DNA from 2 places in the Pseudomonas sp. 8_5_2 genome. Region 1 is predicted to be linked to the other one. Evidence: predicted binding sites of a transcription regulator. Region 1 holds the regulator's gene; the other holds the start of a gene.
The links. Region 1 encodes FliA, which starts transcription of late flagellar genes. Its sites were predicted from a motif close to CTAAAGTTTNNNNNNNNNNNGCCGNTAA; they were not measured.
Positions count from the first base shown of each region.

Region 1 (14,195 bases):
GATCAAGCGCATGTTCTCGATGAACAGCCTGACCGAGCTGCTCAAGGCGCTGGCCAAGTTCTTCGTGATCCTGATAGTGGCGGTGGTGGTGCTGACCAACGACCGCCAGGCCTTGCTGTCGATTGCCAACGAGCCGCTGGAGCAGGCGATCATTCACAGCTTGCAGGTGGTGGGCTGGAGTGCGTTGTGGATGGCGACCGGGCTGTTGCTGATTGCGGCGGCGGACGTGCCGTTCCAGCTGTACCAGACGCACAAGAAAATGAAGATGACCAAGCAGGAAGTGCGCGACGAGTACAAGGACAGCGAGGGCAAGCCCGAGGTCAAGCAGCGCATTCGCCAGCTGCAGCGCGAGATGTCGCAGCGGCGCATGATGGCCGCGGTGCCGCAAGCCGATGTGATCATCACCAACCCGACGCATTATGCGGTGGCGTTGCAGTATGACCCGGAGAAGGGTGGGGCGGCGCCGTTGCTGCTGGCCAAGGGGGCTGATTTCACGGCCTTGAAGATTCGCGAAATTGCTGTCGAGCACAAGATCCAGATTCTTGAGTCGCCGGCGCTGGCGCGGGCGATCTACTACTCCACCGAGCTCGAGCAGGAAATCCCCGCCGGGTTGTACCTGGCGGTGGCGCAGGTGCTGGCCTATGTGTTCCAGATCCGCCAGTACCGGGCGGGTAGAGGGAAGCGACCGGAGCCGTTGAAAGACGACCTGCCGATCCCGCCGGATTTGCGGCGTGACAGTTGATCTTGTCTCAGGGCCGGGACAGGCAATATAAATCCCCCACCGAGCAAAGTTGGACAGCTTCTTGCAAAGCCAGCCGCAGACGCCCCTCGGGCGTCAAAGTTTTGCATCAAGAGGACTCGCGGTGGATCGCACTCAGTTAATCAGCAACGCCCGTAACAACCTGGCCGGTCTTGGCCGGGGCAACCTGGGTGTGCCGCTGTTGCTGCTGGTGATGTTGGCAATGATGATGTTGCCGATACCGCCGTTCCTGCTCGACGTGTTCTTCACCTTCAACATCGCCCTGTCGATCGTTGTCCTGCTGGTCTGCGTGTACGCCCTGCGGCCGCTCGATTTCGCCGCATTCCCCACCATCTTGCTGGTGGCCACGCTGCTGCGCCTGGCCCTGAACGTGGCCTCCACCCGAGTGGTGATGCTGCACGGCCAGGAAGGCCATGGCGCCGCCGGCAAGGTGATCCAGGCCTTTGGCGAGGTGGTGATCGGCGGTAATTATGTCGTTGGTGCGGTGGTGTTCGCCATCCTCATGATTATCAACTTCGTGGTGGTCACCAAGGGCGCCGGGCGTATCTCGGAGGTGAGCGCGCGTTTCACCCTCGACGCCATGCCCGGCAAGCAGATGGCTATCGACGCCGACCTCAACGCCGGCCTGATCGACCAGGCCCAGGCCAAGCACCGCCGTGCCGAGGTGGCCCAGGAGGCCGAGTTCTACGGTTCGATGGACGGTGCCAGCAAGTTCGTCCGCGGGGACGCCATCGCCGGCCTGTTGATCCTGTTCATCAACCTGATCGGCGGCATATTGATCGGCATGATGCAGCACGGCATGAGTTTCACGGAGGCTGGCAAGGTGTACGCCCTGCTGACCATTGGTGACGGTTTGGTGGCGCAATTGCCTTCACTGCTGCTGTCCACCGCTGCCGCGATCATGGTTACCCGTGCCTCCGGCTCCGAGGACATGGGCAAGCTGATCAACCGGCAGATGTTCGATTCGCCCAAGGCACTGGCGGTTTCCGCCGGGCTGATGATCGTCATGGGCCTGGTGCCGGGCATGCCGCACGTCGCCTTCATCAGCCTTGGCCTGCTGGCGGGCGGTGGCGCCTACCTGGTGTGGAAGAAGCAGCAGAAGACCAGGCTGCAGGCACTCAAGGAGGCGCAGCAGCAGCAGGACTTGCTGCCTTCGCCGCAACGTGCACTGGAAACCAAGGAGCTTGGCTGGGACGATGTCACGCCGATCGACATGATCGGCCTGGAGGTCGGTTACCGGCTGATCCCGCTGGTCGACCGCAACCAGGGTGGTCAGCTGCTGGCGCGGATCAAGGGGGTGCGCAAGAAACTGTCCCAGGACCTGGGCTTCCTGATGCCCACGGTGCACATCCGCGACAACCTCGACCTGCAGCCCAGTGCCTACCGCCTGACCCTGATGGGGGTGATCCTTGCCGAGGCCGAGATCTACCCGGACCGCGAACTGGCCATCAACCCGGGCCAGGTATTCGGCACGCTCAACGGTATTGCCGCGCGGGACCCGGCATTCGGCCTGGAAGCGGTGTGGATCGACGTTGGCCAGCGCTCGCAGGCGCAGTCGCTGGGCTACACCGTGGTTGACGCCAGTACCGTGGTGGCTACCCACCTCAACCAGATCCTGCAGAAGCACTGCCACGAGCTGATCGGCCACGAAGAGGTGCAGCAATTGCTGCAGGTGCTGGCCAAGGCATCGCCTAAACTTGCAGAAGAGCTGGTGCCCGGTGTCATTTCCTTGTCGGGCCTGCTGAAGGTGCTGCAGGCCCTGCTGTCGGAGCAGGTACCGGTGCGCGATATCCGCAGCATTGCCGAAGCGATCGCGAACAATGCCGGCAAGAGTCAAGATACCGCCGCGCTGGTGGCGATGGTGCGCGTCGGATTGTGTCGCGCCATCGTGCAAAGCATTGTCGGCGTTGAGTCTGAGCTGCCAGTGATTACCCTGGAGCCAAGGTTGGAACAGATTTTGCTCAATAGTCTGCAAAGGGCCGGGCAGGGTCAGGAAGATGGTGTTCTTCTGGAACCTAGCATGGCCGAGAAGCTGCAACGTTCGCTGATCGAGGCGGCTCAGCGCCAGGAAATGCAGGGCCAGCCGGCCATCCTGCTGGTGGCCGGCCCGATCCGCGCCATGCTGTCGCGTTTCGGTCGCCTGGCTGTACCGAATTTGCATGTGCTGGCGTATCAGGAAATACCGGACAACAAGCAAGTCACCATCGTTGCCACCGTGGGCCCTAACGGCTGAGGTAGTGGATAATGCAAGTTAAGCGATTTTTCGCCGCCGATATGCGTCAGGCCATGAAACTGGTCCGTGATGAGCTGGGCGCCGATGCCGCGATCATTGGCAACCGCCGCATTGCCGGTGGTGTCGAACTGACGGCCGCGCTGGACTACAAGCTGTCCGCCCTGGCCCCGCGCGTGCCCAACGCCGAGCTGGAAGAAGAGCTGCGCAAAACCCACACGCGCATCGCCACTGCCCAGGCCGAGCTGGACCACCGCCAGGACAGCAGCGACAACAACCGCCAATTGTTTGCCGGGCAGTCGCTGACGGCCGCCGAACCGCTGGTCGAGCCCCACGTTGACACCCCCGAGGCGGCTGCCGCCCCGGCCGCGGCACCAGTCGACCCGCGCCTGTTCGATGCCATGCGCTCCGAGCTGTCGGGCCTGCGCGAGCTGCTGGAAGTGCAGCTCGGCTCCCTGGCCTGGACTCAGTTGCAGGGCAGCAAGCCGCAGCAGGCCAACCTCTGGCGCCGCCTGCAGCGCATCGGCCTGTCCGGGCCGATCGCCCGTGAGCTGCTGGACCTGACCGCCGAAATCGAAGAACCACGCCAGGCCTGGCGCATGCTGCTGGCGCACCTGGCGCGGATGATCGACATTCCCGAAATCGAGCCGATCGAAGAGGGCGGGGTGATTGCCGTGGTCGGCCCGGCCGGCATGGGCAAGACCACCACCCTGGCCAAGCTGGCCGCCCGCTACGTGCTCAAGTACGGCGCGCAGAACCTGGCGCTGGTGAGTATGGACAGCTTCCGCATCGGTGCCCAGGAGCAGCTCAAGACCCTGGGTCGCATCCTCAACGTGCCGGTGACCTACGTCGACCCGGGCCAGTCGCTGGCTGCGGCGCTGGAGCCGCTGCTGCGCAAGCGCGTGGTGCTGATCGATACCGCCGGCCTGCAGGCCAGCGACCCGGCCCTGCGCATGCAACTGGAAACCTTGGCCGGGCGTGGCATTGCCGCAAAGAATTACCTGGTACTGGCCACCACCAGCCAGAAGCAGGTGCTGACCGCCGCCTATCACAGCTACAAGCGCTGTGGCCTGGCCGGCTGCATCCTGACCAAACTCGATGAATCGGCAAGCCTTGGCGATGTGCTGAGCCTTGCCATCAGTCATGAACTGCCCGTGGCCTATCTCACCGATGGCCCGCGCATTCCAGACGACCTGCACTTGCCACGTGGGCACCAGCTGGTGACCCGGGCAGTCAATGTGCAGCAGCAGGACGAGCCCAGTGAAGAGGCCATGGCCGACATGTTCGCTGATCTCTATCACAACCCACGGCGAGCGGGTTGACCATGAAGCGTGTGCAAAGTCGCTATACCAAGGGGTACGCAGAATTGCCCTACGTGTGGCCTGAGTCCCAGCGAGACAAGGTAAAGAACAGACATGGGTAGCATGCATCCTGTACAGGTGATCGCCGTGACCGGTGGTAAAGGTGGCGTCGGCAAGACTAACGTTTCAGTGAACTTGTCCCTGGCGCTGGCCGAGCTTGGCCGCAGGGTCATGCTGCTCGACGCCGACCTGGGCCTGGCCAATGTCGACGTGTTGCTGGGCCTGACTCCCAAACGTACCCTGGCCGATGTCATCGAGGGGCGCTGCGAGCTGCGCGATGTGATGCTGCAGGGCCCCGGCGGCGTGCGCATCGTGCCGGCGGCCTCGGGCACGCAGAGCATGGTGCACCTGGCCCCGGCCCAGCATGCCGGGCTGATCCAGGCGTTCAGCGACGTCGGCGACAACCTCGACGTGCTGGTGATCGACACCGCTGCGGGCATTGGCGACTCGGTGGTGAGCTTTGTCCGCGCGGCGCAGGAAGTGCTGCTGGTGGTGTGTGACGAACCGACCTCGATCACCGATGCCTACGCCCTGATCAAACTGCTGAACCGCGACTACGGCATGAACCGTTTCCGCGTGCTGGCCAACATGGCGCAGAGCCCGCAGGAAGGGCGCAACCTGTTTGCCAAGCTGACCAAGGTCACCGACCGCTTCCTTGACGTTGCCCTGCAGTACGTGGGCGCCGTGCCGTACGACGAGTGTGTGCGCAAGGCGGTGCAGAAGCAGCGTGCAGTCTACGAAGCCTTCCCTCGCTCCAAGTGCGCGCTGGCCTTCAAGGCGATTGCGCAGAAGGTCGACAGCTGGCCGCTGCCGGCCAACCCGCGCGGCCACCTGGAGTTCTTCGTCGAGCGTCTGGTGCAACCCACCAGCGCGGGACCCGTGCTATGAACGCGAGTGGCTTCAAGATGTACAGCCGGGCGTCGAAAGACGCCCAGTACGAGCTGATAGAACGCTACGCGCCGCTGGTCAAGCGCATCGCCTACCACCTGCTGGCGCGGCTGCCGGCCAACGTGCAGGTCGAGGACCTGATCCAGGCCGGCATGATCGGCCTGCTGGAAGTGGCCAACAAGTACGACGCCAGCAAGGGCGCCAGCTTTGAAACCTACGCCGGTATCCGCATCCGCGGCGCGATGCTGGACGAAGTGCGCAAGGGCGACTGGGCACCGCGCTCGGTGCACCGCAACACCCGCATGGTCAGTGACGCGATGCGCGCAGTCGAAGCCAGAACTGGCCGTGACGCTAAAGATCATGAAGTTGCTGCCGAACTTCAATTGAGTCTCGATGATTACTACGGGATCTTGAACGATACCCTGGGCAGCCGCCTGTTCAGCTTTGACGACCTGTTGCAGGACGGCGAGCACGAAGGGCTGCATGAGGATGGCGCCAGCGGCCAGGTCGAACCTGCCCGCGGCCTGGAGGACGAGCGCTTCCAGGTAGCCCTGACCGAGGCCATCGCCAACCTGCCGGAGCGTGAGCGCCTGGTGCTGGCGCTGTACTACGACGAAGAGCTGAACCTCAAGGAAATCGGTGAGGTGCTTGGGGTCAGCGAGTCGCGGGTCAGCCAGTTGCACAGCCAGTGTGCTGCGCGCCTGCGCAGCCGCCTTGGGGAATGGCGGGCGCGTTGAGCCCGTTGTCGTTGCAGTCGTTTTCTACGTTGTACCGGATTGATTGAATGCGCGCTCGCAGCCGAGCGCGTTCGAGACTGCTTGGAGGTCTACTTGAACAAAGATATGAAAATCCTCATCGTTGACGACTTTTCGACGATGCGGCGGATCATCAAGAACCTGATGCGCGACCTGGGTTTCACCAACACGCACGAAGCGGACGACGGCACCACGGCGCTGCCGATGCTGGAGAACGGTGACTACGACTTTCTGGTGACCGACTGGAACATGCCTGGCATGTCCGGCATCGACCTGCTGCGTAAGGTGCGTGCCAGCGAGAAGCTGAAAACCATGCCGGTACTGATGGTGACCGCCGAAGCCAAGCGCGACCAGATCATCGAAGCGGCCCAGGCCGGCGTCAATGGTTACGTGGTCAAGCCGTTCACCGCTCAGGTGCTCAAAGAAAAGATCGAGAAGATCTTCGAACGCGTCAACGGCTGAGTCACGCCAGGGGGCGCGCCATGGAATCATCACAAACGTCGTTGGGCGAGTTCGAATCGACCCTCAAGAAGCATGCCCAGGAGCTGGTCGAAAGCCTGGAGCGAGGCCGTTTTGGCGAGGCGGTGCAGCTGATTCACGAGCTGAACCAGACCCGCGACCGCGGCCTGTATCAGGAAGTCGGCAAGCTGACCCGCGAGCTGCACAGTGCCATCGTCAGTTTCCAGATCGACCCGACCATGCCGCAAGCCGAGGAGGTGTCGCAGATTACCGACGCCACCGAGCGCCTGTCGTATGTGGTCAAGCTCACCGAGGGCGCGGCCAACCGCACCATGGACCTGGTCGAGGAAAGCACTCCGGTGCTCAACGACCTGGCCAGCGAGGCCAAGGCGCTGAGCACCGACTGGCAGCGCTTCATGCGCCGCGAAGTGGCTGCGCCAGAGTTCCGTGACCTGGTCAAGCGCGTCGACAGTTTCCTGACGCACAGCGCTGAAGGCAACCGCAAGGTAGCTGGCCACCTCAACGACATTCTGCTGGCGCAGGACTACCAGGACCTGACCGGTCAGGTGATCAAGCGTGTCACCACGTTGGTGACCGAAGTGGAAAGCAACCTGCTCAAGCTGGTGCTGATGGCCAGCCAGGTCGACCGGTTTGCGGGCATTCAGCATGACCACGATCAATTGCGTGCAGAAAAAGATCGAGAAAAACATCCGACTCGGGGTGAAGGTCCGCAGATTCATGCCGATAAGCGTGAAGACGTTGTGTCCGGTCAGGACGATGTCGATGATTTGCTGTCCAGCCTGGGTTTTTAAGGAGCACGTTTGATGAGCTTCGGCGCCGATGAAGAAATCCTCCAGGATTTCCTGGTAGAAGCCGGCGAAATTCTTGAGCAACTGTCCGAGCAACTGGTCGAGCTGGAAAGCCGGCCCGACGATGCCGACCTGCTCAATGCGATCTTTCGCGGTTTCCACACTGTAAAAGGGGGCGCCGGCTTCCTTCAGCTGAACGAGCTGGTGGAGTGCTGCCATATCGCCGAGAACGTGTTCGACGTGCTGCGCAAAGGTGAGCGCCGGGTCGACGCGGAACTGATGGACGTAGTGCTTGAAGCACTGGATACGGTCAACAGCATGTTTGGCCAGGTGCGCGAGCGCGCCGAAGTGACTCCGGCCACCCCTGAGCTGCTGGCGGCATTGTCGCGCCTGGCCGAACCTGGCAGCGCCGAAGCGCCTGCGGCAGCCGTTGCTGCACTCCAGCCCGCCGCCGAGGCGCCGCTGGCTGCTGCGGCCGATGACGCGCAACAGGACATCACCGACAGCGAGTTCGAGCAGCTGCTCGATTCGCTCGATGCGGTCAAGGCACAAGCTGCTGCCGACGAGCAGATGCAGGGTGAGCCCGTCAGTGCGGCCGGCGACGAAATCACCGACGCCGAGTTCGAGTCGTTGCTCGACCAGTTGCACGGCAAAGGCCAGTTCAGCGCTGAGGTTGTGGCGCCGCCGGCTGCCGTCAGCGCTGAAGCGGTCAGCGACGAGATCAGCGACGCCGAGTTCGAATCGCTGCTCGACCAGTTGCATGGCAAGGGTACGTTCCAGGTCGATGCGTTGCCGGGTGCCAAGGCGCCGTCGCCTGCCGCCGCTGAACAGACCGCTACGGCCAGCGCCGCCAGCGACGAAATCAGCGAACACGAATTCGAAGCCCTGCTCGACCAGTTGCACGGCAAGGGCAAGTTCGGCGGCGACGTTGCTGCGGTCGAAGCACCGGCTGCGGCCAGGGCGCAGGCGCCAGCTGCGGCGCCTGCGCCTGCCAGCAAACCTGCTGCTGCCCCTCGCGCGCCGGCCCCGGCCGCCGACAAGCACGCGGTCAGCGAAGCGGAAACCACCGTGCGGGTGGACACCGCGCGCCTGGACGAGATCATGAACATGGTCGGCGAACTGGTGCTGGTGCGTAACCGCCTGGTGCGCCTGGGCCTGAACAGCGGTGACGAGGCCATGTCCAAGGCCGTGTCCAACCTCGACGTGGTTACCGCCGACCTGCAGACCGCGGTGATGAAAACCCGCATGCAGCCGATCAAGAAAGTCTTCGGCCGCTTCCCGCGCCTGGTCCGCGACCTGGCTCGCCAGCTGAAAAAAGAAATCAACCTGGAGCTTGTCGGCGAAGAGACCGACCTCGACAAGAACCTGGTCGAGGCCCTGGCCGACCCGTTGGTGCACCTGGTGCGCAACGCCGTCGACCATGGCATCGAGATGCCCGATGAGCGTGATGCCTCCGGCAAGGCGCGCACGGGCCGCGTGGTGCTGTCGGCCGAACAGGAAGGCGACCACATCCTGCTGTCGATCTCGGACGACGGCAAGGGCATGGACCCGAACATCCTGCGCGCCAAGGCCGTTGAAAAGGGCCTGATGGACAAGGACGCCGCCGAGCGCCTGAGCGAGTCGGACTGCTACAACCTGATCTTCGCCCCGGGCTTCTCGACCAAGACCGAGATTTCCGACGTGTCGGGGCGTGGCGTGGGCATGGACGTGGTGAAGACCAAGATTTCCCAGCTCAACGGCTCGATCAACATCTACTCGGCCAAGGGTCAGGGCTCGAAGATCGTCATCAAGGTGCCGCTGACCTTGGCGATCATGCCGACCCTGATGGTGATGCTGGGCAACCAGGCGTTCGCCTTCCCGCTGGTCAACGTCAACGAAATCTTCCACCTCGACCTGTCGCGCACCAACGTGGTCGACGGCCAGGAAGTGGTGATCGTGCGCGACAAGGCACTGCCGCTGTTCTACCTCAAGCGCTGGCTGGTGCAGGGCCAGGTGCACGAAGAGCAGCGCGAGGGCCATGTGGTGATCCTGTCGGTGGGCACCCAGCGCATCGGTTTTGTCGTCGATCAACTGGTTGGCCAGGAAGAAGTGGTAATCAAGCCGCTGGGCAAGATGCTGCAGGGGACCCCGGGGATGTCCGGGGCCACCATTACCGGTGACGGGCGCATTGCGTTGATTCTCGACGTCCCGAGCATGCTCAAGCGTTACGCCGCGCGGCGTATTTGATTTCGGTGGCGCACCCTGGCGGGTTGCGCCGCCTAATGGAGTGTTTATGGCAGTCAAGGTCCTGGTGGTGGATGATTCCGGTTTCTTCCGCCGCCGCGTCTCGGAAATCCTCTCGTCGGATCCGACGATCCAGGTAGTGGGTACCGCGACCAACGGCAAGGAAGCAATCGACCAGGCGCTGGCGCTGAAACCCGATGTCATCACCATGGACTACGAAATGCCCATGATGGACGGCATCACCGCGGTGCGGCACATCATGCAGCGCTGCCCGACGCCGGTGCTGATGTTCTCCTCGCTGACCCATGAAGGCGCCCGGGTCACCCTCGATGCGCTGGATGCCGGTGCGGTTGATTACCTGCCGAAGAACTTCGAGGACATCTCGCGCAACCCCGACAAGGTCAAGCAGATGCTGTGCGAGAAGGTGCACACCATTTCCCGCAGCAACCGCCGTTTTGGCAGCTACGCCAGCCACGTGCCGTTGGCCGCACCTGCACCGGCGCCTTCCAGCAGCCCTGCACCTGCCAGCGGTTTCACCAGCCCTGCACCAGCGCGTACTCCCGTGCCTGCCCGTGCACCGGCCGCTGCGCCTACGCATTCGCCAGCCGCCAAGCGCAAGCCCTACAAGCTGGTCGCCATCGGCACCTCCACCGGTGGCCCGGTTGCCCTGCAGCGGGTGCTGACCCAGCTGCCGGCCAGCTTCCCGGCACCGATCGTGCTCATCCAGCACATGCCGGCCGCGTTCACCAAAGCCTTTGCCGAACGCCTCGACAAACTGTGCCGCATCAGTGTCAAGGAAGCCGAGGACGGCGACATGCTGCGCCCCGGCCTGGCGCTGCTGGCCCCGGGGGGCAAGCAGATGATGATCGACGGCCGTGGCACGGTGAAGATCCTGCCCGGCGACGAGCGCCTGAACTACAAGCCGTGCGTGGACATTACCTTCGGCTCGGCGGCCAAGTCGTATGGCGACAAGGTGCTGTCGGTGGTGCTCACCGGCATGGGCGCCGATGGCCGCGAAGGTGCGCGCCTGCTGAAACAGGGCGGCAGCACGGTGTGGGCCCAGGATGAAGCCAGCTGCGTGATCTATGGCATGCCCATGGCCATCGTCAAGGCCAACCTGGCTGACGCCGTGTACAGCCTGGACGAAATCGGCAAGCACCTGGTGGAGGCGTGCGTCTGATGGACGTCCTCAGCCTGATCGGCCTGATCCTCGCCTTTGTCGCCATTGTCGGTGGCAACTTTCTCGAAGGCGGCCATGCCGGTGCCCTTGTTAACGGCCCGGCGGCGCTGATCGTGCTGGGCGGTACCCTGGCGGCGGCGCTGCTGCAGTCGCCGCTGTCGTCGTTCAAGCGTGCCTTGCAGATCCTGCGCTGGATCCTGTTCCCGCCACGGGTCGACCTGGCGGGCGGGATCGACCGCGTGGTGAACTGGAGCCTGACCGCACGCAAGGAAGGCCTGCTGGGCCTGGAGGGGGTGGCCGACAGCGAGCCCGACCCTTATGCACGCAAGGGCCTGCAGTTGCTGGTGGACGGCGCCGAACCGGAAGCCATCCGCAGCATTCTCGAAGTCGATTTCCTGACCCAGGAAAGCCGTGACATCCAGGCTGCCAAGGTATTCGAGAGCATGGGCGGCTACGCGCCGACCATCGGCATCATTGGTGCGGTGATGGGCCTGATCCACGTGATGGGCAACCTGGCCGACCCGGCGCAACTGGGCAATGGTATTGCCGTGGCCTTCGTCGCCACCATCTACGGGGTGGCCAGCGCCAACCTGATACTGCTGCCGATCGCCAGCAAGCTGAAGGCCCTCGTCATGCGCCAGTCGCGCTACCGCGAGATGCTGCTCGAAGGCCTGCTGTCGATTGCCGAGGGTGAAAACCCGCGCTCGATCGAGCTGAAGCTGCAAGGCTTCATGGAGTAACCCATGCGTCGCCGTCGCCATACCGAGGAACACGAAAACCACGAACGCTGGCTGGTGTCGTACGCCGACTTCATTACCTTGCTGTTCGCTTTTTTTGTGGTGATGTACTCGATTTCCTCGATCAACGAGGGCAAGTACAAGGTCATTTCCCAGGCCTTGCTCGGGGTGTTCAACGACCCGGAACGCAGCATGAAGCCGATCCCTATCGGTGATGAGCAGCCGTTGAGCGTGCGCCCGGCCGAGCCGTTGGTCAAAGAGAGCGAGCAGACCGAGGCTGCCTTGGGCGCGACCAATGTCGACCCGCTGAAAACCATCAGCGATGACGTGCGCGATGCCTTTGGCGATCTGATCAACAGCAACCAGATGACCGTGCGTGGTAACGAGCTGTGGATCGAGATCGAGCTCAATTCGTCGCTGCTGTTCGGCAGTGGCGATGCCATGCCCAGCGACAAGGCCTTTGCCATCATCGAGAAGGTGGCCAACATTCTCAAGCCGTTCGCCAACCCGGTGCACGTCGAGGGCTTTACCGACAACCTGCCGATTCGCACGGCGCAGTACCCGACCAACTGGGAGCTGTCGTCGGCGCGGGCGGCGAGCATCGTGCGCCTGCTGGCCATGGAAGGGGTCAACCCGGCGCGCATGGCCTCGGTGGGCTACGGCGAGTATCAGCCGGTGGCCGGCAACGACACCGCCGACGGCCGTGCGCGCAACCGGCGGGTGGTGCTGGTGATTTCGCGCAACCTCGAAGTGCGCCGGAGCCTGACCGGCTCGGGCAGTGCCAACGCTAAACCGGACGCTGCATTGCGCCGGGCTGGCACACAAAGTGCACCGGCAACGCCAGCAACGGTGGCGGGGCAATAAGTCGTCAAATCTCTGTCACTGTTAACGAGTTCATGACATTGACGGCGATCCCTGTGGGAGCGGGTTCACCCGCGAAGATCGCGACTCGGTATATGGCACCGGCTTTGCCGGTGTTCGCGGCGGTTCGACGCTTCGATAAACCCGCTCCCACAGTGATTGCGCGAGCTTTCAAATTTTGAGCAAGGCAGTGTCCCTGCCAAATCAATAGATAGAGTTTGCTTGATGAGAGTCTGGGCAGTAGCCAATCAAAAAGGTGGCGTCGGCAAGACCACCACTACCATTGCCCTGGCCGGCCTGCTGGCCGAGGCCGGCAAGCGCGTGGTCGTCGTCGACCTCGACCCGCACGGCTCGATGACCAGCTATTTCGGGCACAACCCGGATGCCCTGGAGCACAGCTGCTACGACCTGTTCCTGCACAAGGGCGGGGTGCCCGAAGGCTTGCCTGGGCAACTGCTGCTGCCCACCAGCGACGAGCGCATTTCGTTGTTGCCGTCGAGCACCGCGCTGGCGGTGCTGGAGCGCCAGTCGCCGGGGCAGAATGGCCTGGGGCTGGTGATCGCCAAGAGTCTGGCGCAGCTGTGGCAGGATTTCGACTACGCCCTGATCGACAGCCCGCCATTGCTCGGCGTGCTGATGGTGAACGCGCTGGCGGCCAGCCAGCAGCTGGTGATCCCGGTGCAAACCGAGTTTCTGGCGGTCAAGGGGCTTGAGCGCATGGTCGGTACGCTGGCGATGGTCAACCGCTCGCGCAAGCAGGCACTGCCTTACCAGATCGTGCCCACCCTGTTCGACCGCCGTACCCAGGCCTCGCTGGGCACGCTCAAGCTGTTGCGCGATACCTACGGCCAGCAGGTGTGGCAGGGCTACATCCCGGTCGACACGCGGCTGCGCGATGCCAGCCGCAAGGGTGTCACGCCCTCGCAGTTCGACGGCAAGAGCCGCGGCCTGATTGCCTATCGGGCGCTGCTAAAGCACCTGCTCACTTACAAGACTGCAGCGCAGGTGGCTTGATGACCCAGACTCGGCACACCAGCACCCGGCCACAGGTGGCCCTGCAATCGTACCTTGACGGGTTGCTGCAGGAGGCCACCGAAGCTGACGACCTGATCGAGCTACCGGCAGCGGCGCAAGAATTCGCCGCAGCGGTGCGCGAGGAGCAGGCGCGTGATGCCCGCCAGCCGGCAAGGCAAGCGCCAGCCGAAGCCGACATCAGCCCTGCGCTGCGACCTTTCGCCGAGCCCCGGCTGGCGGTGTTGCCCAGCGTGATACCGGTTGAACCGCCGGTGGTGACCGTGGTCGAGCAGCAGGTGGTGGCCGAGGCCGCCATACCGGTGCTGGTCGAAGAGCAAGCCCCGCAGCCCGCGGTACCGTTGGTCGATGTGCATTTGCCGGCCCCCGACCTGCCTGCGCCGCCACCCAGTGAAGACGGTCGCCCGGCGTGGGCGGCCGAGCCGTTCGAATGCCTGCTGTTCGACGTTGCCGGTCTGACCCTGGCGGTGCCTCTGGTGTGCCTGGGCTCGATCTACAACCTGGCGGGCCAGGAGCTGACGCCGCTGTTCGGCCAGCCCGACTGGTTCCTCGGCATCCTGACCTGCCAGGCCGGCAACCTGAAGGTGCTGGACACGGCCCGTTGGGTGATGCCTGACCGCTATCGCGATGACTTTCGCCAGGGCCTGCAATACGTGATTTCCGTGCAGGGCTACGAATGGGGGCTGGCCGTGCACCAGGTCAGCCGTTCGCTGCGCCTGGACCCGTCCGAGATCAAGTGGCGCAGCCAGCGCGGCCAGCGGCCATGGCTGGCCGGCACGGTGATTGAACACATGTGTGCCCTGCTCGACGTCGCCGCACTGGCCGAGCTGATCGCCAGCGGCGCGGTCAAGCAGATGCATGCCAAACAGCAATGACAGCGAACACACCGCCAATGGCGGA
Region 1 is NZ_CM181238.1:1,679,476-1,693,670, forward strand. It holds gene flhB (flagellar biosynthesis protein FlhB) at 1-742, shown strand, start outside; gene flhA (flagellar biosynthesis protein FlhA) at 864-2,993, shown strand; gene flhF (flagellar biosynthesis GTPase FlhF) at 3,005-4,312, shown strand; gene fleN (flagellar synthesis regulator FleN) at 4,406-5,239, shown strand; gene fliA (RNA polymerase sigma factor FliA) at 5,236-5,976, shown strand; gene AC5O5R_RS07735 (chemotaxis response regulator CheY) at 6,082-6,456, shown strand; gene AC5O5R_RS07740 (protein phosphatase CheZ) at 6,477-7,265, shown strand; gene AC5O5R_RS07745 (chemotaxis protein CheA) at 7,278-9,488, shown strand; gene AC5O5R_RS07750 (protein-glutamate methylesterase/protein-glutamine glutaminase) at 9,535-10,665, shown strand; gene AC5O5R_RS07755 (flagellar motor protein) at 10,665-11,405, shown strand; gene motD (flagellar motor protein MotD) at 11,409-12,266, shown strand; gene AC5O5R_RS07765 (ParA family protein) at 12,489-13,277, shown strand; gene AC5O5R_RS07770 (CheW domain-containing protein) at 13,277-14,170, shown strand.

Region 2 (16,864 bases), 2.2 Mb from region 1:
TGCCGAACTTCGACGGCACCTTGCAGGAGCCCGCTGTTCTGCCAGCGCGGCTGCCCAACATCCTGCTCAACGGCACTACCGGTATCGCCGTGGGCATGGCCACCGACGTACCGCCGCACAACCTGCGTGAAGTGGCCAGCGCCTGCGTGCGCCTGCTCGACGAGCCCAAGGCCACCATCGAGCAGCTGTGCGAGCACATTCAGGGGCCGGATTACCCGACCGAGGCCGAGATCATCACGCCGCGGGCAGAAATCCAGAAGATGTACGAAAGCGGCCGCGGCTCGATCCGCATGCGCGCCGTATACCGTGTCGAGGATGGCGACATCGTTGTCACCGCGCTGCCACACCAGGTCTCCGGGGCCAAGGTGCTGGAGCAGATCGCCGCGCAGATGCAGGCCAAGAAGCTGCCGATGGTTGCCGACCTGCGTGACGAGTCGGACCACGAGAACCCGTGCCGCATCGTCATCATCCCGCGCTCGAACCGCGTGGATGCCGCCGAACTGATGCAGCACCTGTTTGCCACCACCGACCTGGAGAGCAGCTACCGGGTCAACGTCAATATCATCGGCCTCGACGGCCGGCCGCAGTTGAAGAACTTGCGGATGATCCTGGTGGAATGGCTGGAGTTCCGCACCAATACCGTTCGTCGCCGCCTGCAGCACCGTCTGGACAAGGTCGAGAAGCGTTTGCACCTGTTGGATGGTTTGCTCACCGCGTTCCTCAACCTGGACGAAGTGATCCACATCATCCGTACCGAGGAGCACCCCAAGCAGGCCCTTATCGCCCGTTTCGAGCTGACCGAGATTCAGGCCGAATACATTCTCGAGACCCGTCTGCGTCAGCTGGCGCGCCTCGAAGAGATGAAAATCCGTGGCGAGCAGGACGAGCTGCTTAAGGAGCAAGCCAAGCTGCAGGCCCTGCTGGGCAGCGAGGCAAAACTGCGCAAGCTGGTGCGCAGCGAACTGATCAAGGATGCCGAAACCTATGGCGACGATCGTCGTTCGCCAATCGTCGAACGCGCCGAAGCCAAGGCCCTGTCGGAAAACGAGCTGATGCCCACCGAGCCCGTCACCGTGGTGCTTTCGGAGAAGGGCTGGGTGCGTTGCGCCAAGGGCCATGACATTGACGCCACCGGCCTTTCCTACAAGGCAGGCGACGGCTTCAAGGCCGCAGCAGCCGGGCGCTCCAACCAGTTTGCCGTGCTTATCGACTCCACCGGTCGCAGCTACTCGCTGGCGGCGCACAGCCTGCCGTCGGCGCGTGGCCAGGGCGAGCCCCTGACCGGCCGCCTGACGCCGCCGCCGGGCGCCACCTTCGAATGCGTGCTGCTGCCGGAGGACGACGCGTTGTACGTGGTGGCTTCTGACGCCGGCTATGGCTTCGTGGTCAAGGGCGAAGACCTGCAGGCCAAGAACAAGGCTGGCAAAGGGTTGCTGAGCCTGCCCAACGGGGCCAAGGTGATGACCCCGCGCCCGGTCGCCAACCGCGAGCAGGACTGGCTGGCAGCAGTGACCACCGAAGGCCGCCTGCTGGTATTCAAGGTCAGCGACCTGCCCCAGCTGGGTAAAGGCAAGGGCAACAAGATCATTGGCGTGCCGGGCGACCGGGTGGCCAGCCGAGAAGAGTTCGTCACCGATCTGGCCGTGATTGCAGAAGGGGCGACCCTTGTATTGCAAGCCGGTAAGCGTACCCTGTCTCTGAAAGCGGACGACCTGGAGCATTACAAGGGCGAGCGCGGACGGCGAGGCAGCAAGCTGCCACGCGGGTTCCAGCGCGTCGATGGGTTGCAGGTGGAAGTGCCGGCGTAACCGGCAGAAATGTCTGGAACGGCAATTTCAGCGCCGTTCCGGGCAGAAATGCTGGAGTCGGACGGCTATTTCGCGGATGATATGGCCCTCGTGGTGCCGGCGTGGCCGTGTGCCCGTTTGAATTTTTATGTATCACTGCGGTGTGCCAGATGGCAACCGCCTGGATGGGATGATGAAATTTCTGCGCCTTCCATTTGCGCTGTTGATGACTGGCCTGCTGGGCCTTGGCGGGTGCACCATGCATCAGCCGGTTGCCCTGTACCAGCTCGACAGTGGTGATCCTGGCCAGCCTTCGCAGAGTGCGGGCATGGCCGTGGTGCTCGGCCCGGTATCGGTAGCCGATTACCTGCAACGCGAGACGTTCCTGCAGCGTCAGACCGATGGCAGCCTGAGTTCAGCGACCGATGGTCGTTGGGCTGGCAGCCTGTCGTCGGACATCGACCAGCTGTTGGTACGCCAGCTCGCCTGGCGCCTGGACAGCCAGCGCGTGGTGCTGGCACCGGCGACCCCCGGCTTCAGCCCGGATGTGCAGGTGTTGCTGTCGATTACCCGCCTGGACTCGGGCAAGAACCAGCCGGCCATCCTGGATGCCCAGTGGCGCGTGCTCGACCGCCGTGGTCATGTGCGTGACAACCGCATTGTCCACCTCGAGCAGCAGCACGAGGGCAGTGAGGCGTCGCAGGTTCAGGCCCAGGGCCAACTGCTGCAGAAGCTGGCCGAACAGCTGAGTACGGCGGTCAAGCCGCTGGCCAACCAGCCGGCCATCGCCGAAGAACCACCGAAAAAGCCCGCTGCGCGGGTGCAGGTGAAGAAAGAGCCGGAGAAATCCAAGATTCCGATGGCCTCGCCGATCCGCACCGATATGGAAGTCTATCGGTTCTGACTGAGCCACCAGATACAAAAAAGCCCGCGATCATGCGGGCTTTTTTGTATCTGCAATAAACCAGTCTGAAGCTGTGTGCGGTCCCTGTAGGAGCGGCCTTGCGTCGCGAGGGGCGCCTACAGGGGCCAGTGCAGGCCTGTCAGGCCCGGTGCTCGTGCATGCGCGCCAGTTGCCGCTCCAGCATCGACGGGTAGGGCTCCATCAGCCGCTCCACGCAGCAGGCTCCCTCGGGGCTGGCAATTGGTCGAATACGGGCACGCTGGCGAATCAATGTGTCATCGCTGATCTGCCGCTCCACCAGCAACAGGTTGCGGCTGTGCTGCGACAGCGCCAGGGCATCCTGGGCCTTCTCGGCCATCAGCAGGTCGACCAGCTCCAGCCCGTGCAGGTCGTTACCCAGGGCCAGGCCCAACTGCAACTGCAGGGTGATGCCGCTGTCGGCCACCTCGATCTGCAGGGCATGGCCCAGGGCGCGCAGCAGCTCGCCGCAGCAGATGGCGTTGGTCAGGTAGTCCTCGCCACACTCGCGGCTGTGGAACAGCACCAGCGTGCTGCCATCGTTGAGGGTGTGGGTTTCACCGTCGTAAAGCGAGGCGGCGTGCTCCAGGCAATCGCGGTAGCGCTCGGTCAGCTCGGTCAGGCGGGTACGTGGCAGGCGGCGCAACTGCTCCTGCGAACCCAGCTGCACGGCCAGCACGGCGCTGTACTGCGGCTCGTCGGATTCGACCACGGTGGCTTTCGGCGCACTGTCGTCGTCCAGCAGGCCGGCGAAGGCTTCGTCATCATCCTCTTCGGCCACGGCGGTTACCTTGGCACGCGGCGCAGCCTTGGGTGCCGGGGCCGGCTCGTCGAGGTCGTCGAAATGCTCATCGTCTTCTTCCTCAGGCTCCGGCTCGGGTGGCGGCGGGGCCAGGCGTGCATGCAGCTGGCGAGCGATGTCGCCGATCTCGTCCTGGCGGTCGGTAGCCGGGGTATAGGGCTGCGGGTCGCGCAGCCATACCCGCAGCTGCAGCAGCGGCAGCGTGATGTGGCGGCCCTGGCGCAGGCTCAGGGTCAGCGCCAGCACCAGCAGGATGGCGGCAAGGATGCCCATGCTCTGCAGGCTGATGAGCATCGGCTGCTGGAACTGGCTCATGTCCAGGCTGATGCGCAGTTGCCCGGCAGCGACGTCCTGGAAGCTGATCTTGGTCTGGTACAGGCCCTCGGCCTCGCCCAGCAGGCTATTGCGGGGGCGCTGGCCGGCCTCGGCGAGGATGCGGTTGTCCACGCTGTAGATCGCCGCATGAGCCACCAGCGGGTTTTTCACCAGGTTGCCCAGCAGCACATTGAGGCTGAGGATATCGTTGGCGACCAGCAGCTCGGTCGCCGAAGTGGCCGTCTGCGTGGTCAGGCTCTGGCCCAGGGCATCGGCCTGCTCGTGCATGGCCTGCTTGAACTGCAGGCCCATCACGCAGGCATAGATCACCAGCGCCAGTGCCACCAGGAAGATGTTGGTGCAGGCGATGCGCAGTGCCAGCGGCACGCGACGTTGACTCAGGGCGCGATAGATCATCAGGAAGAAGTTGTCTGCTTTGACGGGCGTGGGCCGGTTCACTGAGCTCGGCTCTTAATGGCATGAAGTGTGGGGCAGTATAGCGATCCGGGTTTTGTCGGCAAAGTATCGTTGGCGCCCGATGGTCATGGAAAATCGGTAGAATGCGCATTTTTCATCGAAGTCGGAGCCAGGTTGTGCGCGAAATCGTCCTGATCAACATCACCGGTGAGGACCGTCCCGGTCTCACTGCGGCTATCACCGGCGTCCTGCTGCAGGGTGGTGTGAGCATCCTCGACATCGGCCTGGCGGTCATGCACGGCACCTTGTCGTTCGGCATTCTGGTCGACATCGCCGATAATGAAGTGGCAACCCGCCTGCTGCAAAGCGTGCAGGCCAAGGCCCACGAGCTGAACCTGCAGGCCCGCTACACGCCGATTTCCGAGGCGGACTACCAGCACTGGGCCGACGGCCAGGGCGAGGCACGCCATATTGTCACCCTGCTCAGCCGCAAGATCACCCCCGAGCAGTTGCAGCGGGTGAGTGCGGTCATCAGCCAGTATGGCCTGACCATCGAGCGCATCGAGCGCCTGTCGGCACGTGTTGCGCTGGATGTGGAGGCCGGCAAGGGCAAGGCTGCCATCGAAATTTCGGTGCGCGGCGTACCCAGCGATGCCCAGGCCCTGCGTGCCGACTTCTTCGCCCTGGCTGAAGAGCTGAGCGTCGACATCGCCTTCCAGAAGGACGACCTGTTCCGCCGCAATCGCCGCCTGGCGGTGTTCGACATGGATTCGACGCTGATCGAAGCCGAAGTCATCGACGAACTGGCCAAGGCGGCCGGCGTGGGTGAGCAGGTGGCCGCCATCACCGAGCGGGCCATGCGCGGTGAGCTGGACTTCCGCGCCAGCTTCAAGGAGCGCATGGCGCTGCTCAAGGGCCTGGATGTGGGCGTGCTGGACGAGATCGGCGCATCGCTGCGCCTGACCGAGGGTGCCGAAAACCTGTTCGCCGAGCTCAAGCGCCTGGGCTACAAGACCGCAATCCTGTCGGGTGGCTTCACCTACTTCGCCCGCCAGGTGCAGGCACGCCTTGGCATCGACTATGTGTTTGCCAATGAGCTGGAAGTGGTAGATGGCAAGGTGACCGGTGTGGCTGTAGAGCCGATCGTCGACGCCCAGCGCAAGGCTGAGCTGCTGCAGAAACTGGCCAGCGACGAAGGCCTGCAGCTGGAGCAGACCATTGCCGTGGGCGATGGCGCCAACGACCTGCCGATGCTGTCGCTGGCCGGCCTGGGCGTAGCGTTCCGCGCCAAGCCGCTGGTACGCCAGTCGGCCAAGCAGGCGATTTCCACCCTGGGGCTGGATGGCGTGTTGTACCTGCTGGGCCTGCGCGACCGCGACGCACGCGGCTGATCTGGAAATTCAGGGCTGCTTTGCAGCCCTGAAAAAAGGCCCTGCATGTGCAGGGCCTTTTTCATATGGCTTGAATCAAGCCTGCACAGGCACCGCCAGCTGCTGCCCCATGCGTACCGCCGACCCGGCACCCAGACTCTCAGCCCACTTCACCTGCTCTGGCCCGAACAGCACGATGGCGGTCGAACCCAGCTTGAAGCGGCCCAGCTCGGCACCTTTTTCCAAGTGAATCGGCGCACGGCTGCCCTCGTCATAACGGAAGGTCTTCAGCTCACGCTTGGGCGGCGTCACCAGCCCGGCCCACACGGTTTCGATCGAAGCGACGATCATGGCGCCAACCAGTACCACCGCCATCGGCCCGCGTTCGGTATCGAACAGGCAGACCACACGCTCGTTGCGGGCGAACAGCTCGGGGACGTTCTCTGCAGTCGTCTGGTTGACCGAGAACAGCCGGCCCGGCACATAGACCATTTCGCGCAAGGTACCGGCCAGCGGCATGTGCACGCGGTGATAGTCCTTGGGCGACAGGTAGATGGTGGCGAACTCGCCGCCCATGAACGGCGCGGCCATGGCCGGGTCACCACCCAGCAGCTCCTGGGCGCTGAAGCCGTGGCCCTTGGCCTGGAAGATGCGGCCATGCTCGATCGGGCCGAGCTGGCTGACGGCGCCGTCGGCCGGGCAGAGGATGGCGCCCGGGGTCTCGTCCAGCGGGCGGGCGCCGGGTTTCAGGGCGCGGGTGAAGAAGGCATTGAAGTGCTCGTAGGCACTGAGGTCCTCGACCATGGCTTCGGCCATGTTCACCTGGTAGCGCTTGGCGAACCAGGCGGTAAAGGCGTTCTTGAACCAGCGCACGCGGCACTCGGCGATGCAGCCGGCCAGCCGCGACAGCAGGTGGTGCGGCAGCAGGTACTGGCTGATGATGAACAAACGGGATTTCATGCAGGTTCCTTAGACTTCTACAGGCGTGTCCGGGTGGTTGCCCCATTCGCTCCACGAGCCGGCATAGGCCTTGACGCGTGGATAGCCGAGGGATTTGGCCACCAGGTAAGTGAAACCGGAGCGGCGGTGGGTCTGGCAGTGGGTGATCACTTCCTTGTCGGGGGTGATGCCCAGTTGCTCGAGAACTTGTTTGATGTCTGGGCGGATGCGCAGGTGGTCGTTGAGGTCCATGCCGGCGGTCCACTCGAAGTTGATTGCGCCGGGGATGTGGCCAGCCTTGGCGGCCAGCACCTTCTCGCCGTTGAATTCCTGCGGTGCGCGGGCGTCCCAGACCACCAGGTCATCGGAGCCCAGGCGGCTTTGCAGGTACTCGCGGGTTGCAGTTGGGGCGCTGTCGATGTGCAGGCGTACCGGGGCGGTGCCACTGGCAGGTACCTCGGTGGACAGCCTGTCTGCCGGCCAGGCCTGGATACCGCCATTGAGGTAGTGGTAGCCCTTGTGGCCGATCACGTCGAGCAGCCAGATGAAGCGCCCGGCCCAGCCGCCGCCCTCATCGTCATACACCACGTACACGGCATCATCGCGGTGGCCGAGCTCGCTGAACAGTTTTTCCAGATCGCCCAAGGGTGGCAGCAGGCCGGGCGCGGGGGGCTGGCCAAGCTGGGTACGCTTGCCTTCGACAAAGCGAGCGCCGGGGATATGCCCGCTGACATAGCGGTTGGCACTGCTGAGGTCGACCAGGATCAGCTGCGGCGAATCCAGGCGGGGCAGCAGGTCCGTGGCTTCGATCACCAGGGGCAGGCCGGTAAAGTCAGTCATCCACGGTCTCCAGTGTGGAAAGAGGGGCGATTGTAGCGCAAGGCTCAGCCCTTGCGGTTGGCAAACACCGACAAGGCTCGCTCGATGCATTGCGCGGTTTTGCCGAAGGCTTGCACGCTGATATCGGCCAGCGGCCGGCAGCCCTGGTCGGCCACCAGCAGCATCAGCACCTGATCGTTCACCGCCAACGAGCGTAGCAGCACATGCTCGCTGCGGAACAAGGCACGCAGCGGCGCGGGCAGCAGGGCGGAGAACTGGCTGTGGTTTTCCGGGGTGATGCGCAGCTGCCCGGCCTGGGACAGCAGCTTCTGCAGCAGTTTGTTCTGCGACACTTGCAGGGCCAGAGCGCTTGCTTCCTTTGCCAGGCCGGCGATCTGCTGCACGCGCAGGTAGTCGCTGGCCTTGTCCAGGCTCAACAGCATGATGCGCTGCATGCCGCAGGCCAGCAGGGCCTCGCGAGCCTGCGTCGCCAGGTGCACGGTGTTGGTGAACGGGCTGGGCTGGGCCAGCAGGTCCTGGCACAGCGTGCGCCAGCGCGCCAGGTCGTCGCTGCTCGGTGGTGGCGGGGCCAGCATGTCAGGGTGCGGGCGGCGTTGGTGCCATGGCCAGATCAGCGCTTCGGCCGGGTGGAACAGGGCATGGCGGGCGTGGCGACGGGCGCTGGCGGCAGCCTGCTGGTGCATCTGCTGCTGCACGTCTGCCAATGAAGTCTGCAGGTACAGCGCGGTCAGCAGTTGCCAGCGCAGCAGGTGCGGGTTGTCCCAGCCCACCTGCGCTGCCAGGGCCAGATTGTTGGCCAGCAACACAGTGTTGGCCGGCTGGTTGAACCAGCGGCGCAGGCCGGGTTCTGCATCCAGGCGGTGTTGCTGGCTGAGCAAGTCCTCGTCGCGGGCGATGCTCAGTACCTGAGCGAGTTGTTCGCGCTCTTCCAGCAGCAGACGATAACCCTGGGTCACCCACTGTGGCAGCCGCCAGTATTCCGCCATGGTCTGACACAGCGCCATGATGCGCACGCCAAATAGCTCGTCCTCTACCAGGGCGGCGTCCTCACCCTTGTGGATAACCCGCAGTTCCCAGGTGTCGAGCAGCTTGGGGTAGGCCAGCGCCAGCGGCCACAGTGGCGACAGGAACAGCAGGCTGCCCCAGTGAATTTCTTGCCACAGCCGCGCCAGACGGCTGGCGAACAGGCCGCTGGCCTGTTGCGAGGCATGCTGGCTGATCAGCTGAAACTGGCTGAGCACCGGCGGGATATCTTCGACCGGCACCGCAGGCAGGCGCTTGAGCAGCTGTGCACTGCGCTCCAGGCCCAGGCGGTTGAGAGCGACCTCCAGGCTTTCGGCGGGCTCGGCCTGGCTGGCATTGGTGGGGTGATTGGCTTCGCGCATCACCGACAGCACCAGCGCCGGGCTATCCTGCATCAGTTCGGCGATATCGCGCAGCGAGCGGCGGCTATCATTGATGGCGGCCATGACCCGGTCGTAGCTGTGCTTCGGCACGGGGATGCGAACACTCTCCAGCAGCTTTACCCAGGCCTCTAGCGTACGTGGAGCCTGAGCGGGCACCTTGGTTTCAATTGGCATTTTGACATCAGTCCGAACTGGCTTTTCGCTTTGAGTGGCTATAGTCTGGCGCAGTTCTGCCGATAAGTAGAAGAAGAGTTTTAAAGCTCCCGTCTCTCACCCTGACCACGACAGCAAGTGCTTTGAACCTATGGCTAAAATTATCGGCATCATCGTCGTATTCGCGAGCGTGCTCGGCGGGTACGTGCTCTCCCACGGCAAGATCGCAGCGCTGATCCAGCCGTTCGAAGTACTGATCATCGGCGGTGCGGCCTTCGGTGCATTCCTCCAGGCCAACCCCGGCTACATGACAATGCACGTCATCAAGAAGTCGATGAAGATGTTCGGCTCGCGCTTCAGCCACGCCTACTACCTGGAAGTGCTGGGCCTGGTCTACGAGATTCTCAACAAGAGCCGTCGCGAAGGCATGATGGCCATCGAGGCCGACATCGAGGACGCCGCCGCCAGCCCGATCTTCGCCAAGTACCCGACGGTGCTGGCCGACGAGCGCATGACCGCATTCGTCTGCGACTACCTGCGCATCATGTCCACCGGCAACATGGCCCCGCACGAACTCGAGGGCCTGTTCGACATGGAACTGCTGAGCATGAAGGAAGAGCTCGAGCACCCGTCGCATGCCGTGACCGGCATCGCCGACGGCATGCCGGGCTTCGGTATCGTTGCGGCGGTACTGGGTATCGTGGTGACCATGGCCTCGCTGGGCGATGGTGACCAGGCGGCCATCGGCATGCACGTGGGTGCAGCGCTGGTGGGTACCTTCTTCGGTATTCTGGCTGCCTACGGCTTCTTCGGCCCGCTGGCCAAGTGCCTGGAGCACGACGCCAAGGAAGAGTTGAACCTCTACGAATCGATCAAGGCCTCGCTGGTGGCCTCGGCCTCGGGCATGCCGCCTTCGCTGGCGGTCGAATTCGGGCGCAAGGTGCTGTACCCCAAGCACCGCCCAAGCTTCGCCGAGCTGGAACAAGCGGTTCGCGGTCGCTGAGTCATGGAGAACAATCAGCCCATCATCGTCAAGCGTGTCAAGCGCTATGGCGGCGGCCACCATGGTGGCGCCTGGAAAATCGCCTTTGCCGACTTCGCCACGGCGATGATGGCGTTCTTCCTGGTGCTGTGGCTGTTGTCCACGGCCACGCCTGAGCAGAAGATCGCCATTGCCGGCTACTTCCAGGACCCGATCGGTTTCTCCGAGAGCGGCACGCCTTATGTCATCGACCTGGGTGGTTCACCTGAGATGGCACCGGAGAAAACCATCAATCCGGAAGTGAAGACCGAGCCGACGCAGCAGTCCCCCACTCAGTTGAACAAAGACCAGGTCGAGACCATGGCCGAGCAGGTCGAGCGTGAGCGCCTGGAGCTGCTGCTGCAGGAACTGCAGAACAAGGTGGAAGAGAACCCGCAGCTGCAGAAGTTCAAGGACCAGATCCTGTTCGAGATCACCCAGGACGGCTTGCGCATCCAGATCATGGACGCCGAGAACCGGCCGATGTTCGACATCGGCAGCGCGCGCCTGCAGCCGTACTTCGAAGACATCCTGCTGGCGATGGCCGACACGATCAAGGCAGTGCCGAACAAGATCAGCGTCAGCGGCCACACCGATGCCAAACCGTATGCCGGCGCTGGCGAATTCGGCAACTGGGAGCTGTCGGCCAACCGCGCCAACGCCGCGCGCCGCGCCCTGGTCGCCGGTGGCTATCCGGATGGCCAGGTGGCGCGGGTGGTGGGCTATGCCTCGTCTTCGCTGTTCGACCGCAAGAACCCGTTCAACCCGGTCAATCGCCGCATCGACATCATCGTGCTGACCAAGAAGGCCCAGCGCGACATCGAGGGTGAGCAGGGCGCGCCGGCTGCCGAGCCTGCGGCGCCCGCCAGTGGCGCTGCGCCGGGAGTATCTGCACCGGCTGCGCCAGCTAACCCGGGGCCTGGCGCCGACGCAGAGCAGGCGCCGATGCAGCCGCGTGAGCTGCGTCAGAAACTGAATATCTTCGAAGAGGGCACGTTGAAGATGGATGAAGCCAAGGAGCAGTAAGCCCTTTCGCGCCCTCAGTTAAGCAATTGGGGCCGCTTTGCGGCCCATCGCCGGCAAGCCAGGCTCCCACAAGTACGGCGCATGGCTTGAATTCGCTGCGGTCGGGGTGGGAGCTGGCTTGTCGTGGCGACGAACCGCGGCGATGGGCTGCGCAGCAGCCCCATTAGCTTTAACTGACTGGCATTAGGGCTTGCTCCGCGAAGCGCCGCGCGGGCGGCGCTCGATCTCACGGGCAGCATAAATGCCAAGCCGGTCAGTAGCTGTCTTCCGTCAAGCTGGCGATGATCGAGCGGTAGCTGTTCATGCGCTGCGGCTTGATACGGCCTTCGTCCAGCGCCTTGAGCAGCGCACAGCCCGGTTCGCGATCATGCTTGCAGTCGCGGAAGCGGCAGGTGCCGAACAGGTCGCGAAACTCGATGAAACCGTCTTCCACATCGGTACGGCTGACGTGGCCAAGGCCGAACTCGCGGATGCCCGGCGAGTCGATCAGGTCGCCGCCGTTGGGGAAGTGGTACAGGCGCGCGGTGGTGGTGGTGTGGGTGCCCTGGCCAGACCATTCGGACAGGTCGCCGACGCGGGTGCCGGCATCCGGCAGCAGGCTGTTGACCAGCGACGACTTGCCTACCCCGGACTGCCCGACGAACACGCTGATGTGGCCATCGAGCTGTTGTTGCAGGCGCTGCATGCCGTCGCCGTGGTGTGCCGAGACCTCCAGCAGCGGGTAGCCGAGCTCGCGGTAGACCTCCAGCAGTGCATGCAGGCCGGGGCCGTTCTCGTCGTTGACCAGGTCGGCCTTGTTCAGCAGCAGCAGCGGGCGCAGGCCGGCATGTTCGGCGGCGACCAGGTAGCGGTCGATCAGGTTCGGGTGCGGCTCCGGGGCCGGTGCGAACACAATCACGATCAAGTCGACGTTGGCGGCTACCGGCTTCAACTGGCCGTGGTTGTTCGGGCGGCACAGCTCGGTACTGCGTGGCATCTGCGCCACGATCACGCCGATACCCTGGTTGCCCGCACGCCATACCACACGGTCGCCGGTGACCAGCGCTGGCAGGTTGGCGCGCAAGTGGCAGCGGAATACCTGGCCGGCGGTTTCACCGTCCTGGGCTTCCACCTCGACCTGCACGCCGAAGTGCGCGATCACCAGGCCCAGTTGCTCCGGCCCCAGGTCGCCACCTTCCAGTTCCTGCAGCGCATTCTGCTCGCGTTTGGCGGCGCGCGCGGCGCGCTCGCCCTGGATTTTTTCGATACGCCAGTTCTGGCGGCGATTGAGCTGGCGTTTGGCCATGAAATTTCCGTGGTGGTTCGGTGTAGGGGCAGATTGAAACGGCAGGCAGTTTAGCACGGCAGGCTGAGGACCATTCCGCTTACCTGCATGCGGCGCATGGGCGTGCCCCGGCCACTAGGCTACTATGACGGCCTATACAAGGAGCACCTGCATGCAAAACCCACAGAACCTGATCTGGATCGACCTGGAAATGACCGGGCTGGATCCGGACAGCGACGTCATCATCGAGATGGCCACCATCGTCACCGACAGCGAGCTGAACACCTTGGCCGAGGGCCCGGTGATCGCCATTCACCACAGTGACGAAGTGCTGGCGCGCATGGACGAGTGGAACACCCGCACGCATGGCGGCTCGGGCCTGACCCAGCGTGTGCGCGAGAGCAAGGTCGGCATGGCCGAAGCCGAGGCGCAGACCATCGCCTTCCTTGAGCAGTGGGTGCCGAAAGGCAAGTCGCCGATCTGCGGCAACAGCATCTGCCAGGACCGCCGCTTCCTCTACCGCCATATGCGCGACCTGGAAAACTACTTCCATTACCGCAACCTGGATGTCTCGACCTTGAAGGAGCTGGCCGCGCGCTGGGCGCCGGACGTTCGCGACAGCTTCAAGAAGGGCAACACCCACCTGGCGCTGGATGATATCCGCGAATCGATCGCCGAGCTGCGCCACTATCGCGAGCACTTCATCAAGGTGTGAGCCGAAAGGGCGCAGATATTGTGCCTGCGCCCCCTTTTGGTGCCTTGGGCAACTGGTTAGACTGCGCGCCTTTCCTGCAGGGACCCGCGCCATGTTGTTGATGCTCTACCTCATCGCCATCACCGCCGAAGCCATGACCGGTGCATTGTCTGCCGGACGCCGCGGCATGGACTGGTTTGGCGTGGTACTGATCGCCTGCGTAACGGCCCTGGGTGGCGGTTCGGTGCGTGACGTGCTGCTCGGGCATTACCCGCTGACCTGGGTGAAGCACCCGGAGTACCTGGTGTTGACCAGCCTTGCTGCGCTGCTGACCATTTTCATCGCACCGATGATGCGCCGCCTGCGCTCATTGTTTCTGGTGCTCGACGCCCTGGGCCTGGTGGCCTTTACCCTGATTGGCTGCATGACCGCGCTGGAGATGGGGCAGGGCATGCTGGTGGCGTCGATCAGCGGGGTGATCACCGGGGTGTTTGGCGGCATCCTGCGGGATATCTTCTGCAACGACATTCCGCTGGTGTTCCGTCGTGAGCTTTATGCCAGCGTGTCGTTCGCGGCGGCCTGGTTCTACCTGGGTTGTGTGTATTTCCAGGTGCCGGCGGAGCAGGCGATGCTGCTGACCTTGTTCGGCGGGTTTCTGGTGCGGTTGCTGGCGATACGTTTTCACTGGGAAATGCCCAAGTTTCATTACAACGATCAGCAGTAAGTGCGCTCTTCTTGAGGGTTGCTGCGCCTGTGAGATCGAGCGCCGCCCGCGCGGCGCTCGATGTCTGCAACACCATCAAAATCAACGATTACGCCTAGCGGCCTCCATCCCCTTCAACGCCGTGCCGGGCCAGCGCCCACTCGACGTGCTCGCGCACCAATTCAGACGCATCCTCGCGCCGCGCCTTCAGCGCTTCTATCACCGGAATGGTCGACGGCGCATTGCCCAAGCCCACCGCCAGGTTGCGCAACCAGCGCTCATACCCCGCCCGGCGCAAAGGCCCGCCCTCGGTCTTGCGCAGGAAGGTCCGTTCATCCCACAAGAACATTTCAGCCAGCTCGGCATTCTCCAGCCCGTGCCGGGGCTGGAAGTCCTGCTCCTGGCTATGCCTTGCAAAGCGGTTCCATGGGCAGACGATCTGGCAGTCGTCGCAACCGAACACCCGGTTGCCCATCATCGAGCGCAACTCGACGGGGATTGGCCCCCGCAGCTCGATGGTCAGGTAGGAAATACAACGCCGCGCATCCAGCACATAAGGCCCGACAAACGCCTGGGTCGGGCAGATGTCCAGGCAGGCCTGGCAGCGCCCGCAGTGCTCGCTGGTGGTGGCTTCGTCCACCGGCAGCGGCAGGTCGACGAACAGTTCGGCGAGGAAAAAGTAGCTACCCGCCTTGCGGTTGAGCAGCAAGGTGTTCTTGCCGATCCAGCCCAGCCCGGCCTGTTCGGCCAAGGCCTTTTCCAGCACCGGTGCGCTGTCGACGAACGCGCGGTAGCCGAACGGGCCGATCGCCTCCTGAATGCGGTCGGCCAGAAACTGCACGCGCTTGCGCACCAGCTTGTGGTAATCGCGGCCCAGGGCGTAGCGCGACACGTAGGCTTTCTCCGGCTGCGCCAGGCGCTGTGCCATCTGCGTGTCGCCGGGCAGGTAGTCCATGCGCAGCGATACCACGCGTACCGTGCCAGGGATCAACTGGTCGGGGTGCGAGCGCTTGCTGCCGTGGGCGCCCAGGTATTCCATTTCGCCCTGGTAGCCGGCGTCGAGCCAGCGCTGCAGGTGGTGTTCATGTTCGCCAAGGTCGACCCCGGCGATGCCGACGTGGGCAAAACCGAGTTCCTGGCCCCAAATCTTGATGGATTGGGCCAGTTGGGCGAGGTCAGGCGTAGAAGCGGACATGGATGGGCAAGGCAATACGGGCTCAGGTGCGTATAATTCTGCCAGACATTGGAGCCTTTGACCCCATGCCGCAGACCAAACACCCAAGCCTGACCCAACAAATGCTCAGCAGCGTGACCGTCGCGCACCTGCCGGCACGGCATGCGCACGCCCATAAAGGCGACTTTGGCCATGTGCTGGTGGTTGGTGGCGACCTCGGTACCGGTGGCGCTGTACTGCTCAGCGCTGAAGCCGCATTGCGCTGTGGCGCCGGGCTGGTCAGCGTGGCAACCCGGCCGGAGCACGTCGCGGCCAGCCTGACGCGCCTGCCCGAGGTCATGTGTCTGGGCGTCAGTTCGGCCAACCAGTTGATGGGTGTGCTGGAGCGCGCCTCGGTGCTGGTGGTCGGCCCAGGCCTGGGCCAGGCCGCATGGGGCCGTAGCCTGCTGTCGGCAGTGGCCAATGCCGAGCGGCCGCAGGTATGGGATGCCGACGCCCTGAACCTGCTGGCGCGCACCCCGCTGGCCTTGCCCAGCGGCAGCGTCCTCACCCCCCACCCAGGGGAGGCAGCCCGCCTGCTAGGGATTTCCACCGAGGCGGTGCAGGCGGACCGCCCGGGTGCTGCGCGCAAGCTGGCGCGTCGTTACAACAGCGTCTGCGTGCTTAAAGGCGCTGGCACCCTGGTGGCGGATCCCACCGGCAAGCTGGCGCTGTGCGAGCGCGGTCACCCGGCGATGGCGGGCGCGGGGCTAGGCGATGTGCTGACCGGTGTACTGGCGGCGTTGTTGGCCCAGGGGCTTGGCGCCTGGGAGGCGGCCGGCCTGGCGGTATGGCTGCACGCCTGTGCCGGCGAGCGTCTGGGTGTGAATGGTAGAGGCCTGGCGGCCAGCGATCTGGCGCCGGTCATTCGTGAGTTGTTGGAGGAGCATTCTGCGTGTCTGGTTTAACCCTGTTTCTGGCCGATGAAGCGGCCATGGTCGCCTTCGGCGGCAAAATGGCCGAAGTGACCGGCGGTCGCGGCGTGATTTTTCTGGAAGGTGACCTGGGTGCGGGTAAAACCACCCTGTCGCGTGGCCTGATTCGTGGGCTGGGCCATACTGGTGCAGTGAAAAGCCCTACCTTCACCGTGGTCGAACCCTACGAAATCGGCGAGGTCCGAGCCTTTCACTTCGACCTGTATCGCCTGGTCGATCCTGAGGAGCTGGAGTACATGGGTATTCGTGACTATTTCGACGGCGACCCGCTTTGCCTGTTCGAGTGGCCAGAAAAGGGTACGGGCGTTTTGCCAAAGCCTGACCTGACCATTACCATAAGCCCCCAAGCGGGCGGACGCTCGCTGATCCTTTCGCCGCAGGGGGCTCGCGGCGAGGCCTGGTGCGTCGCACTGGCCGAACACTATAAACAGTAAGTGGGGTAGGTATGCGCATACGCGCACTGGTCGCCATCGTTGGGCTGCTGCTGACAACGGTGACCGTTGACGCTCTGGCCGTCACTCAAGTCAAGAGCATGCGCCTGTGGCGCGCGCCGGACAACACGCGGCTGGTCTTCGACCTTTCAGGCCCCGTGCAGCATAGTGTCTTCACCCTCAGCGCGCCGGACCGCCTGGTTATCGACATCAATGGCGCAACCTTGGCTGCGCCACTGAACGTGGCCACCTCCAACACGCCGATAAGCAGCGTGCGTTCGGCCCAGCGGACGCCGACCGACCTGCGCGTGGTGGTCGACCTGAAAAAATCGGTCACCCCAAAGAGTTTCACCCTGGCGCCCAACGCCCAGTATGGCAATCGCCTGGTGGTCGACCTGTACGACCAGGAAGCCGACGCCATCGCCGCCAGCGCCCCGCCCCCGGCCCCGACCCCGGTACAAACCCCGGCGACCACGCCTGCGGTGCCGGTGAGCCCGGCCCAGCCCGCCATCAAGCTGCCGCCGGTACCGAGCGGCAAGCGGGACATCGTGGTCGCCATCGACGCCGGCCATGGCGGCGAAGACCCGGGTGCATCCGGCTCGCGTGGTCAGCATGAAAAAGACATC
Region 2 is NZ_CM181238.1:5,368,906-5,385,769, reverse strand. It holds gene parC (DNA topoisomerase IV subunit A) at 1-1,808, shown strand, start outside; gene AC5O5R_RS24665 (PqiC family protein) at 1,981-2,691, shown strand; gene AC5O5R_RS24660 (AhpA/YtjB family protein) at 2,831-4,285, opposite strand; gene serB (phosphoserine phosphatase SerB) at 4,420-5,634, shown strand; gene asd (archaetidylserine decarboxylase) at 5,710-6,573, opposite strand; gene AC5O5R_RS24645 (rhodanese-like domain-containing protein) at 6,583-7,392, opposite strand; gene AC5O5R_RS24640 (HDOD domain-containing protein) at 7,437-8,972, opposite strand; gene motA (flagellar motor stator protein MotA) at 9,103-9,954, shown strand; gene motB (flagellar motor protein MotB) at 9,958-10,998, shown strand; gene rsgA (small ribosomal subunit biogenesis GTPase RsgA) at 11,252-12,283, opposite strand; gene orn (oligoribonuclease) at 12,435-12,977, shown strand; gene AC5O5R_RS24615 (trimeric intracellular cation channel family protein) at 13,069-13,680, shown strand; gene queG (tRNA epoxyqueuosine(34) reductase QueG) at 13,775-14,854, opposite strand; gene AC5O5R_RS24605 (NAD(P)H-hydrate dehydratase) at 14,920-15,780, shown strand; gene tsaE (tRNA (adenosine(37)-N6)-threonylcarbamoyltransferase complex ATPase subunit type 1 TsaE) at 15,768-16,241, shown strand; gene AC5O5R_RS24595 (N-acetylmuramoyl-L-alanine amidase) at 16,253-16,864, shown strand, end outside.
Region 2: the regulator FliA is predicted to act here: its motif matches at 9,011-9,038, upstream of motA (flagellar motor stator protein MotA).